DNA from 2 places in the Promicromonospora sp. NPDC050249 genome. Region 2 is predicted to be linked to the other one. Evidence: riboswitches for the same ligand, from Rfam matches in the RefSeq annotation. Region 2 holds a riboswitch; the other holds the start of a gene.

Region 1 (4,878 bases), on a different contig from region 2:
CTACGCGGTCTACATCCGCCCCTACTGACCTGCTCAGCGCCTGTCCGGCTTCCGCACGGGGTAGACCGTGCGGAAGCCGGACAGGCGCTCTACCTCGCGGATCGGGTCAGTACGCGACCGCTGCGGCCGCGTCGACGATGCCGTACCCGTACAGCGGGGTCCACACACCGACGAGGCCCAGGAGCGGGTCGCGCGCGGTGCCGAGGATCGCGCTCTCGACCTCTGCCATCGTCCGGCCCTGGCCGTACAGCAGTGCCGCGACCCCTGCCACGTGCGGCGTCGCCATCGACGTGCCCGCGTAGGCGTCGTAGCTGCCGCCTGCGCACGTGTCCGAGCCGGTGCCAACGGGCACCGTGGACCAGACGTCGCCGTCGCACCCGTTCAGGCCGCCCGCCCCGCCGGGCGCCGAGACGCTCTTCAGGTCGAGCTTGATCGGGAGCTCCGAGTAGTAGGCATGGAGGCGGGCCGAGTCCGTTGCCCCCACGCAGATCGCCGAGCTGGTGAACGCCGGGTCGGTGCACAGCGGCGTCGACGAGTTGCCTGCCGCCGCGACCGTGAGCACCCCGCGCTCACGGGCGTACGCGATGGCGTCGCGCATCAGGGTGTCGACGCCGATGATCGTCAGCAGCTGCCCGCCAGGGGCGGAGCCCAGCGAGAGGTTGATGACGTCGGCGCCGTTGTCGGCGGCCCACCGGATGCCGTCCGCGATGTCCTGGGACGAGCCAGAGCCCCCCTCGAGGACCTTGACCGGGAGGACCTTGGCGCCGGGGGCCACACCCGCGACGCCTATGCCGTTGTCGGCCGCGGCGGCGACGATGCCTGCCACGTGCGTGCCGTGCTCGTCCCCGTCGTTCTGGCCGTCGGGGCCCCTGAAGTCCCCCTCACCGCACGGGCGCACGTCCGCACAGCCGGAGAAGGTGGCGCCCGGCAGGAGCTGGCCGGCGAGGTCCGGCTGGTCGAAGTCGACGCCTGTGTCGACGACGGCCACCACCGCGCCCTCGCCGGTACCGGCCGACCAGGCGGCCTCGGCGTTGATCTGGTCCAGGCCCCACTGCTTGTCCCGCAGGGGGTCGTTGGTGGCGGCCTGCGCACCGGGTGCCACGGCGACGAGCACCGCCACGACGAGTGCCGCGGAGGTGGCGACGCCGGCGAATGGCTTCCTGTTCATATGTGCCCCCGTTGTTCGCTCGTGGGCCGGATACCTACGAACTAGGACAAAACTATGGGGACCGGACAAGCGTCGAACAGGCCCTGCGACGCACGGCGGGTGAAATTTACATGATCGCAATCAGTGCGGGCTGCCGCCTCAGGCCCACGCCCCGGAGAGCTCACCCTCGTCCGCCGCTTGCCGGGAGAGCCGGAGCGCTGCGATCGCCGCACCGAGCAGCAGGGCGACCACCCAGGCGCCCAGCTGGTGCCTGTCGGGCACCATCGCCGCCGAGGCGAGCTCGTGCGCCACGATCGCCGCCGCGGACAGCGGGTCCTCCGTGAGCGCGGAGCCCGGCCAGATGTTCTCCTGCACGGCCAGGAGGGCCGGCCCGGCCGCTTGCAGCACCCACACGATGCCCGCGGTCGGCAGCCAGCCGAGCAGCTCGATCGGTCGGCTGTCCACCGCCAGGCCGAACGCGATACCGAGCGCCACGGCGAAGGTCCACCACGTGCCGGTGGGAGACACCAGGTTGCCCGGCACCAGACCCCACAGCCAGCCGTCCAGGAGCACGACAGGCAGGGCGAGCGCGGGCCCGCGCAGGGCGGCCGGGCCCAGGGCCGTCAGGAGGCCGGCGGCCAGCCCTACGACCCCGGCAGCCACCGTGACGACCAGCATCCCGAGCGGCGCCGCGTCACCCGGAGCACTGCCGCGAAGCGCGAGCAGGCACGAGGCACCGCCCGCCACGGACATGGCGAGCAAGGTGCCCGTCGTCGCGGCAGCCGCGCCCGCCCTCGCCGAGGCCGGGATGCCCGCCGTGAGACCACCGAGGAGCCCCCCGATCAGCGCCATGACGACCAGGCCGACCACCGCGTCGTCGGTGGTGATCGGGATGGGCAGGAATTCGGCAGAGCGCACCACCGAGGCCTCGGTAAGGCCTATGACCTCGTACAACGCCTGCAGGAGCCACGGCAGAAACCCGCACACCCACCAGACGACGGCACTGATGGGAAGCACCCACCAGGCGGAGACGCGATATGCGCTTTCACCCATGCCGCCGAACGGTAGCCGATGTATGTGATGTCGGTCATAGCCCATGAAGACCGGAACGGCGCAAATCTGCGCCTTCGGCGGGTGAGACCGGAATGCGTAACCCGATCGTGACTTTTCTGGGGAAGGTGTGTACTTTGACTTCTGCCCCACCACATCGGTGGGGCCGTGAGCCGGACGCCGAATCCTGTCACCGGTTCATGACCAGACGTTCGAGACAGGAGCGGGGGACCCACCTTCCCGGGCGACAGCACCATCGTCGCCCTCGGGGTGAAGCCGGACGGAACCCCCCAGTAGCCGTGCGGCCGGGTGTGTACTCCTACCCGAACCCGACAGCTGACCTCGCAGGCGGTACAGGAGACATTTAGGTGACGAACTCCCTTCGCGGACGGCATCGTGACAGCCGGCCGGCCATGACACCGCTGAGCATCCTCGCTCGTACCGCCACAGAGAACGCAGGCACCGTAGCCCGCCGAGGAGCCATCGCCGCAGCAGCCGGTGGCGTCCTGATCTCGACCATCGCGACCACGGCCCACGCGGCCCCCGCCATGGACCTGAAGACCGACGTGAAGTCCGCCAAGCTGAACACGGTCGACCTGCGCTCCCTCACCGCGGTGGCCAAGCAGGCAGTTGCCGGGGCCCCCACGGTCACCGTCCCGTCCGACGCGAAGATGCCGATCGAGATGGAAGCCCTTGGCACCTCCTCGGGCGCCGACGGCAAGAAGGGCGGCGGTCCCGCCGTTGTCTCTGTCGACGCGCCGGACCCCGTCCCGGTCGGCGAGCAGGCCATCAACGTCGCGTTCAACTACCTCGGCATCACGTACGTGCTGGGCGGTAACTCGCCGGCCGAGGGCATGGACTGCTCCGGCCTCATCCAGTACGTGTACGCGCAGCTCGGCGTGAACCTGCCGCACTCGTCCGGCGCGATGCTCAGCTCCGGCTACCAGGTCACCTACCCGGAGCCCGGCGACATCGTCTGGACGCCCGGCCACGTGGCCCTGTACGCGGGCGACGGCATGATCATCGAGGCGTGGGCCGCCGGCATGCCGGTGCGCTACACCGAGATGTGGCAGAACAGCCCGACGTTCATCCGCGTCGTCTGAGCCGAAGGTGCAGCGCAGGGTGCGGGCCGAGGAACGAGGCACGCGCCCGGAGCGGGAACGCAGGCTCAGGCGACACAGATAGAGCCTGAGCTATCGCAGCACATCGACCGCAGTACATCGTGAGGCGTCGCCTCCGCGCCGGGTTTCCGCCCGACGCCGGAGGCGGCGCCTCTCGCGTGTCCGGGGTCGCTCACTCCGGCCAGTCGCAGTAGTCCGCGACGAAGGAGAAGAAGTCGGAGCGTGCGGTGTCTGGCATCGGCACGTAGACAGGCTCCTGCGGGACGCCGCCGACGCGTGCGGACACCGGCAGGAACGTGCCCCGCTTGTCCTCGGCCACCGCATGGACGTCGCAGCGGGCGGGCACCACCGCCAGGACCACCTCGCCGGATCCTTGTCCCGCCAGGTCCTGGCCGGCCCAGCCCGAGACGTCGCCACCCGGGTCCGCACTGCTCATCAAGGTCGTCCCGGCGATCCGGTCGAGGGTGACCTCCGGACCGCCGTCGACCCGCTCGATCCGCAGGGTGACCAGGGCGATCAGCTCACCGTCGCGCGTCTCGACGGGGACGTCGGGATCAACGGTGAGGTCAGCGCCGGCCGCAACGGCCGCGGTCGAGCAGTCGACCGCGTGGTTCCGGGCGAGGTGTCCGACGGGATCGCTCACCTCGTCGACGAGGACGTCGGTCGTGGGACCCAGGTCGTCGCCCTCGCCGAGGGCGAGCGTGATCGTGGCGGACGGCGGGGCCGTCGCGGCGCCGTCCTCCGCCGCCGCCAGGTCTGCGCACCTCGCCTCGCCCAGCCCCACGTAGACGGCGCGCGTGGCGCCGGGCCGCAGCACGAGGGTGCGTCCCTCCTTCATGGGATGTGACGGCCCGAACTGCACGGCCCGCAGGGCCCCGGAGAGGAGGGTCAAGGTCTTGTCGGAGTCGTTGGTGACCTCGAGCCGGATCTCCCGCTCGGCGTACTGCTCGCGGCCCTGCGCCACCTCGACGCTCAGCTGAGAGGCGACGTCGTCGGGCACCGCTCCCCTCGCGGACGACGGCGCGCCACCGCCAGTACACGCGACCGCGGCCGCGCCGACCACCGCCGTCACGAGGACGAGGGTGGCGACGCGGCCGCGATGTACTGCGATCAAGCGGTCTTACGACGACCGAAGATGGCCTGGGCGATCAGGATCACGATGATCGCGCCGATCACCGAGAAGAGCCAGCTCTCCCAGGACCAGAACTCGTCCAGGCTGACGTTGAAGATGAGCCCACCGAGCCAGCCACCGAGCATGGCGCCGAGCACACCGAGGAGCAGGGTGACCCAGAAGCCGCCCGGCTGCTTGCCGGGGAGGATGATGCGTGCGATGACGCCCGCGATCAGCCCGAGGATGAGAAAAGCAAAGAAACCCATGGCGTGTTTCCTCCAGAGTGGTTGGCTTGCTTGCGCACTACCTCAGCACTGTTTGCGCCGACTTGCCAGCGGAACCTCCGAATCGGTCCCAAACCGGGACAATGCGCCCAACAAAGGCAACGTACACCTCCGCGCTACAGTTCGCGCGGGCAAGGGCCTGAGGCAGGACCGGAGCAAGGACTC
Region 2 (4,878 bases):
GAGGCCGCCGGTGCCGACGACGTAGCGGACCAGGTGCCGGACGCCACTGACGCCACGGCCCAGGCCGAGGACGCTGCCGCGGAGACCGAAACGCCCGCCTCCCCAGCCGTTGATCCGGCCGACGTCGTCGAGGACAGGGCCGCAACGGAAGGCAACGACGAACGCTCCGAACTGTCACCGACCGCCGGCTGAGCGTAGGCTCCGGGAGGTGACCACTACGACGTCGTCCCCCACCGTCATGCTCCCGGCGCTCCCCGAGCTTCAGCAGGCCTACGCCGAGCTTCAGGCCAAGAACCTGAAGCTGGATCTCACGCGTGGCAAGCCGTCGGCCGAGCAGCTCGACCTCGCCGAGCCGATGCTGGCCCTGCCCGGCGTCGGCGTGCACGCCGACGACACGGGCACCGATGCCCGCAACTACGGCGGACTCGACGGCGGGCTCGCGATCCGGCGTATCTTCGCCGAGCTGCTGGACGTGCCGGTCGAGCAGCTCCTCGCCGGCGGCAACGCCTCGCTCACGACCATGCACGACGTCGTCGCGTACGCCGAGCTGTTCGGTTTCCCCGAGTCCCCGAAGCCGTGGGCGCGCGAGGAGAAGGTGCGCTGGATCTGCTCGGTGCCGGGCTACGACCGCCACTTCACGATCTGCGAGGCGCTCGGCATCGAGATGATCCCGGTGCCGATGACGCCGGACGGGCCCGACGCCGCGGCCGTTGCCGCGCTCGTCGCCGAGGACCCCACCATCAAGGGCATGTGGGTGGTCCCCACCTACTCGAACCCGGACGGCGCGGTCATCACCGAGGACGTCGCCCGCGCGCTGGTCTCGATGCCCGCCGCGGCTCCGGACTTCCGCATCCTGTGGGACAACGCGTACGCGGTGCACCACCTGACCGACGACGAGGTGACCAGCCCGAACGCCATCGCGCTGGCCGCGGAGGCCGGGAACCCGGACCGCGTGATCCTGTTCGCCTCGACGTCCAAGGTCACGTTCGCCGGTGCGGGCGTCTCCTTCCTCGCCAGCTCGCCGGCCAACATCGCCTGGTACAAGAAGCACCTGTCGGCGGCCTCGATCGGCCCGGACAAGATCAACCACCTGCGGCACGCGCTGTTCTTCGGCTCGGCCGACGGCGTGCGCGAGCACATGCGCAAGCACCGCGAGATCCTGGCGCCCAAGTTCGAGGCAGTGGCACAGATCCTGAACGAGCGCCTGGGCGGGTACGGCATCGCGTCGTGGACGGAGCCCAAGGGCGGCTACTTCGTGTCGCTCGACGTCGCTCCGGGTACCGCGTCCCGCGTGGTGCAGCTCGCCAAGGAGGCGGGGATCGCGCTGACGCCTGCGGGCGCCACCCACCCGTACGGCAAGGACCCGGAGAACAAGAACGTGCGCCTGGCCCCGTCGATGCCCCCGCTGGACGAGGTCCGCACGGCGATGGACGGCGTGGCGACCTGCGTCCTCCTGGCCGCCGCGGAGGCGGCCTCGAAATAGAACCACCGCGAAGGAGAACGACGGCGAAGGAGAACCCCAGCGAGCGGCAACCCGCTTCGCTGGGGTTCTCCTTCGCCGCAGTTCTACTTCGGCGGTGCGGCGTGGTCAGTCCGTGCAGTGCTTGTTGACCACGAGCACCGGGCATGCCGCGTGGTGCAGCACCGCCTGGCTCGTGGAGCCCAGCAGCAGCCCGCGGAACCCGCCTCGGCCGCGTGACCCCAGAACCACCAGGTCCGACGCCGTCGAGAACTCCGTCAGCAGCTCCGCGCCGGTACCGTCCAGCACGATCCGCCGGATCCGCAGGCCGGGGTTCTGTGCCTCGTACTTGTCGACCAGGACGTCCATGCCGGCCCCGATGTCGGCGAGCACCTGCTCACGGTCGATGTTGGACGGCAGCCACGCGAGCATCCCGCTGTTCCCCACGGGCACGCCGGTGACGGCGGTCAGCTCCGCCCCCCACGCGTTCGCCTGCAGGATCGCGTGCTGCAGCGCCCGCTCGGCCTGCGGCGACCCGTCCACGCCGACGACGATCCGGCGCACCTCCCGGATCTCGGCCGCCCCTGGCGCCGTCGTGCTCGTCTCGGCGTCCGCTCCCGACGCGGAGCCCTGCACGGTCCAGGAGACACCCCTGTTCGCCTCGGCGCGCAACGGGACCACGACGACGGGGCACCGCGCGTGCGCGGGCAGCGCGGACGACACGGTGCCCAGCAGCCGCTCGGTGAACCCGCCACGGCCGCGCGTACCGACGACGGCCAGCCCGTAGTCGCCGGACAGCTCCACGAGCACGCCCGCGGCGTCGCCGGTCGCGACCTCGGTCGTGGCGCGCACCCCGGCGTCCGCCACGCGCGCCTCCGCCTCGGTGAGGACCGACTTGGCACCCTCCTGGATGGTCGTGTCGTCGAGGGCGGCGTATCCGCCGTCGAGCGACGCGGCCGTGAAGGACGGCAGCGAATAGCTGCAGACGATGTGCAGCGCCCAGCCCACGCGGTGCGCGTAGGCGGTGGCCCAGTCCAGCGCGTGCAGGCTCGCGGCCGACCCGTCCACCCCGACCAGCACGACCTCGGATCGCGTCATCGCAAGACCTCTCTTCGCCCAAGCACCATTGCACTCCAACGCTACCGGCGGCACGCGCGTTATGGGTAACCAGAGGCAAAAAGACTGCAGAACGAAGGCAAAGCAGAGATCCGCGAAGTAGAGCGCCTGTCCGGGTCTCCCTGGTGACACCAGGGAATTTCGGACAGGCGCTCTACTTCGCGGATCTCTGCGGTGCGGTACTACGCGGCTGGGATCAGCCCAGGCGGATGAACGTGGGGTTCGACTGCCAGATGGTGCGGAAGTCGACGACGGTGCCCGGCTTGGACGCGTCGATCATCGTGTTGCCACCGGCGTAGATCGAGACGTGCCCGGGGGTCCACATCAGGTCGCCCGGCTGAGCCTCGGACGCCGGCACCTGGGTGCCGTAGCTGGCCTGCGACGACGACGAGTGCGGCAGGTTGATGCCGAGCTGCCCGTAGACGTACTTGGTGAAGCCGGAGCAGTCCATACCGCTCGGGCTGGAGCCACCGGAGACGTACGGCACGCCGATGTAGCGGCTCGCGATCGAGATCACGGAGTTGCCGATCGCCGACGCGGGGATGTCGACCGAGCTGGAGACGGCGCTGGCGGCTGCCTCGGCGGCCTCAGCAGCCTCGGCGGCGGCAGCCTCAGCCGCCTCCTCCGCCTCGTTCGCGGCGAGCTCTGCCTGGTAGTCCTCGTTCTCGGCGGCCGAGACCACGGAGACCGCGGACTTCTCGACGTTGAGCTCTGCGTCGGGTGCGACCGACACGACGGGTGCGTTCGACAGCGCCTCACGGGCCTGCGTCGCCAGCGCGTTGAGGTCGACCGAGTTCATCTTCGCGTGGCCGGTCTCCACCGGAGCCGCCTGAGCGACCAGCGCGCCACCGAAGGTCGAGACGAGGAGCGCGCCACCAGCGGCTGCGACCGCGGTGCGGCGGCCTACTGCGGCGTTCTGAGCAAGTTCGGTGAACGGAGTCACTGGTCGTCGCGCAGCCCGATGGCGAGCGCGAGTCGTACGTGCAGTCACGTAGTACCTCTCCTTGAACGCCTTCGAGGTCAGCTGTCGGGTTCGGGTGGGAGAAATCACCCGGCCGAGCATCCCGAAGGAATACCCAGCTTCACCCCGAGGACGCACCCTGGCGCCCATTGGTGGGTCCCCCGCCTCTGTCATGCGGTCGTCTTGGGGCCCCGGCCGGTGACAGAGTTCGGCGTCCGTCCGAGGACCCCCACGAATAACTCCGTGGGAGCGGTCCGAACGTACCGGACCTCACCCTCGATGTCACGTTCCGGCAACGACTGCCAGGGCGTGTCGCACGAGGGGTTTCGCTTTTCAGACAAAGGGGACGTCAATCCGACGACAGCTGGACGACCGAGAGGCCCGCGAGGGGTCCGATCAGACCGTCGCGACGAAGAGGTGGCGGGCCACGTCCTCGCCGAGCTCGAGCGCCGTACCCGCGCCGTCGACGGCCACCGTGAAGGTCCCGCCGCTGTGCTCAGCCGTGATGCGGGAGCCGGGCACCAGGCCGGCCTCGGACAGGCGAGCGAGCAGCTCGATGTCCGTCTGCAGCGGCTCCGCGATGCGGGTGAGCGACGCCGCGAGCGGCTCGCCCTTGACGCCCTTCTTCGCCGCCGCCTCGAACGCGGCGGGCAACGAGATCACACCGGTCAGGAACGGCACGTCGGTGTATTCCTCGCCGAGCTCCGACAGCCCGGGGATCGGGTTGCCGTACGGGTCGTGGTGCGGGTGGTCGAGCAGGCCGACAAGGCGCTTCTCCACCAGGTCGCTCATCACGTGCTCCCAGCGGCAGGCCTCGACGTGCACGTGCTCCCAGTCGAGCTTGATGACGTCGGTCAGCAGCCGCTCCGCGAGGCGGTGCTTGCGCATCACGCGCATCGCCTTGTCGTGTCCCAGCTCCGTAAGCTCGAGGTGCCGGTCGCCCGTCACGATCACGAGGCCGTCGCGCTCCATGCGGGCGACGGTCTGCGACACCGTCGGTCCGGAGTGCCCCAGCCGTTCCGCGATGCGCGCACGCAGGGGCGTGATGCCCTCCTCGTCGAGCTCGTAGATCGTCTTGAGATACATCTCGGTGGTGTCGATCAGATCCGTCACGTCAGCTCCCGTCATGCGCACAGCCGCCCAGTCGCCCTGGACACGTGCGGCCCGGGCGTCGGCCCAGGTTCTAGTCTAGTTCTGTGCCACTGACAATCCCGCCACACCTGCTGCCCGCCGACGGCCGATTCGGCTCCGGCCCCTCCAAGGTGCGCCCGGAACAGGTGGATCATCTCGTCGCGAACGCGCACGTGCTCGGCACGTCACACCGGCGGGCGCCCGTGAAGAA

Evidence for each region. A riboswitch is a leader RNA that binds a small molecule or an ion and turns the genes downstream of it on or off. The one in region 2 is predicted to bind cyclic di-AMP.
Region 1: another riboswitch for cyclic di-AMP. It lies ahead of AB0I32_RS06950 (C40 family peptidase); the one in region 2 lies ahead of AB0I32_RS19255 (NlpC/P60 family protein).

What each region holds. Positions count from the first base shown of each region.
Region 1 covers NZ_JBFAKY010000006.1:190,045-194,922, reverse strand. Annotated here, with positions in the region: gene AB0I32_RS06965 (NlpC/P60 family protein) at 1-28, shown strand, start outside; gene AB0I32_RS06960 (S8 family serine peptidase) at 107-1,168, opposite strand; gene AB0I32_RS06955 (hypothetical protein) at 1,307-2,200, opposite strand; cyclic di-AMP (ydaO/yuaA leader) riboswitch at 2,366-2,563, shown strand; gene AB0I32_RS06950 (C40 family peptidase) at 2,611-3,300, shown strand; gene AB0I32_RS06945 (hypothetical protein) at 3,491-4,432, opposite strand; gene AB0I32_RS06940 (GlsB/YeaQ/YmgE family stress response membrane protein) at 4,429-4,695, opposite strand.
Region 2 covers NZ_JBFAKY010000024.1:61,695-66,572, forward strand. Annotated here, with positions in the region: gene rocD (ornithine--oxo-acid transaminase) at 1-192, shown strand, start outside; gene AB0I32_RS19245 (aminotransferase class I/II-fold pyridoxal phosphate-dependent enzyme) at 239-1,483, shown strand; gene AB0I32_RS19250 (universal stress protein) at 1,589-2,557, opposite strand; gene AB0I32_RS19255 (NlpC/P60 family protein) at 2,772-3,518, opposite strand; cyclic di-AMP (ydaO/yuaA leader) riboswitch at 3,569-3,760, opposite strand; gene AB0I32_RS19260 (metal-dependent transcriptional regulator) at 3,933-4,649, opposite strand; gene serC (phosphoserine transaminase) at 4,733-4,878, shown strand, end outside.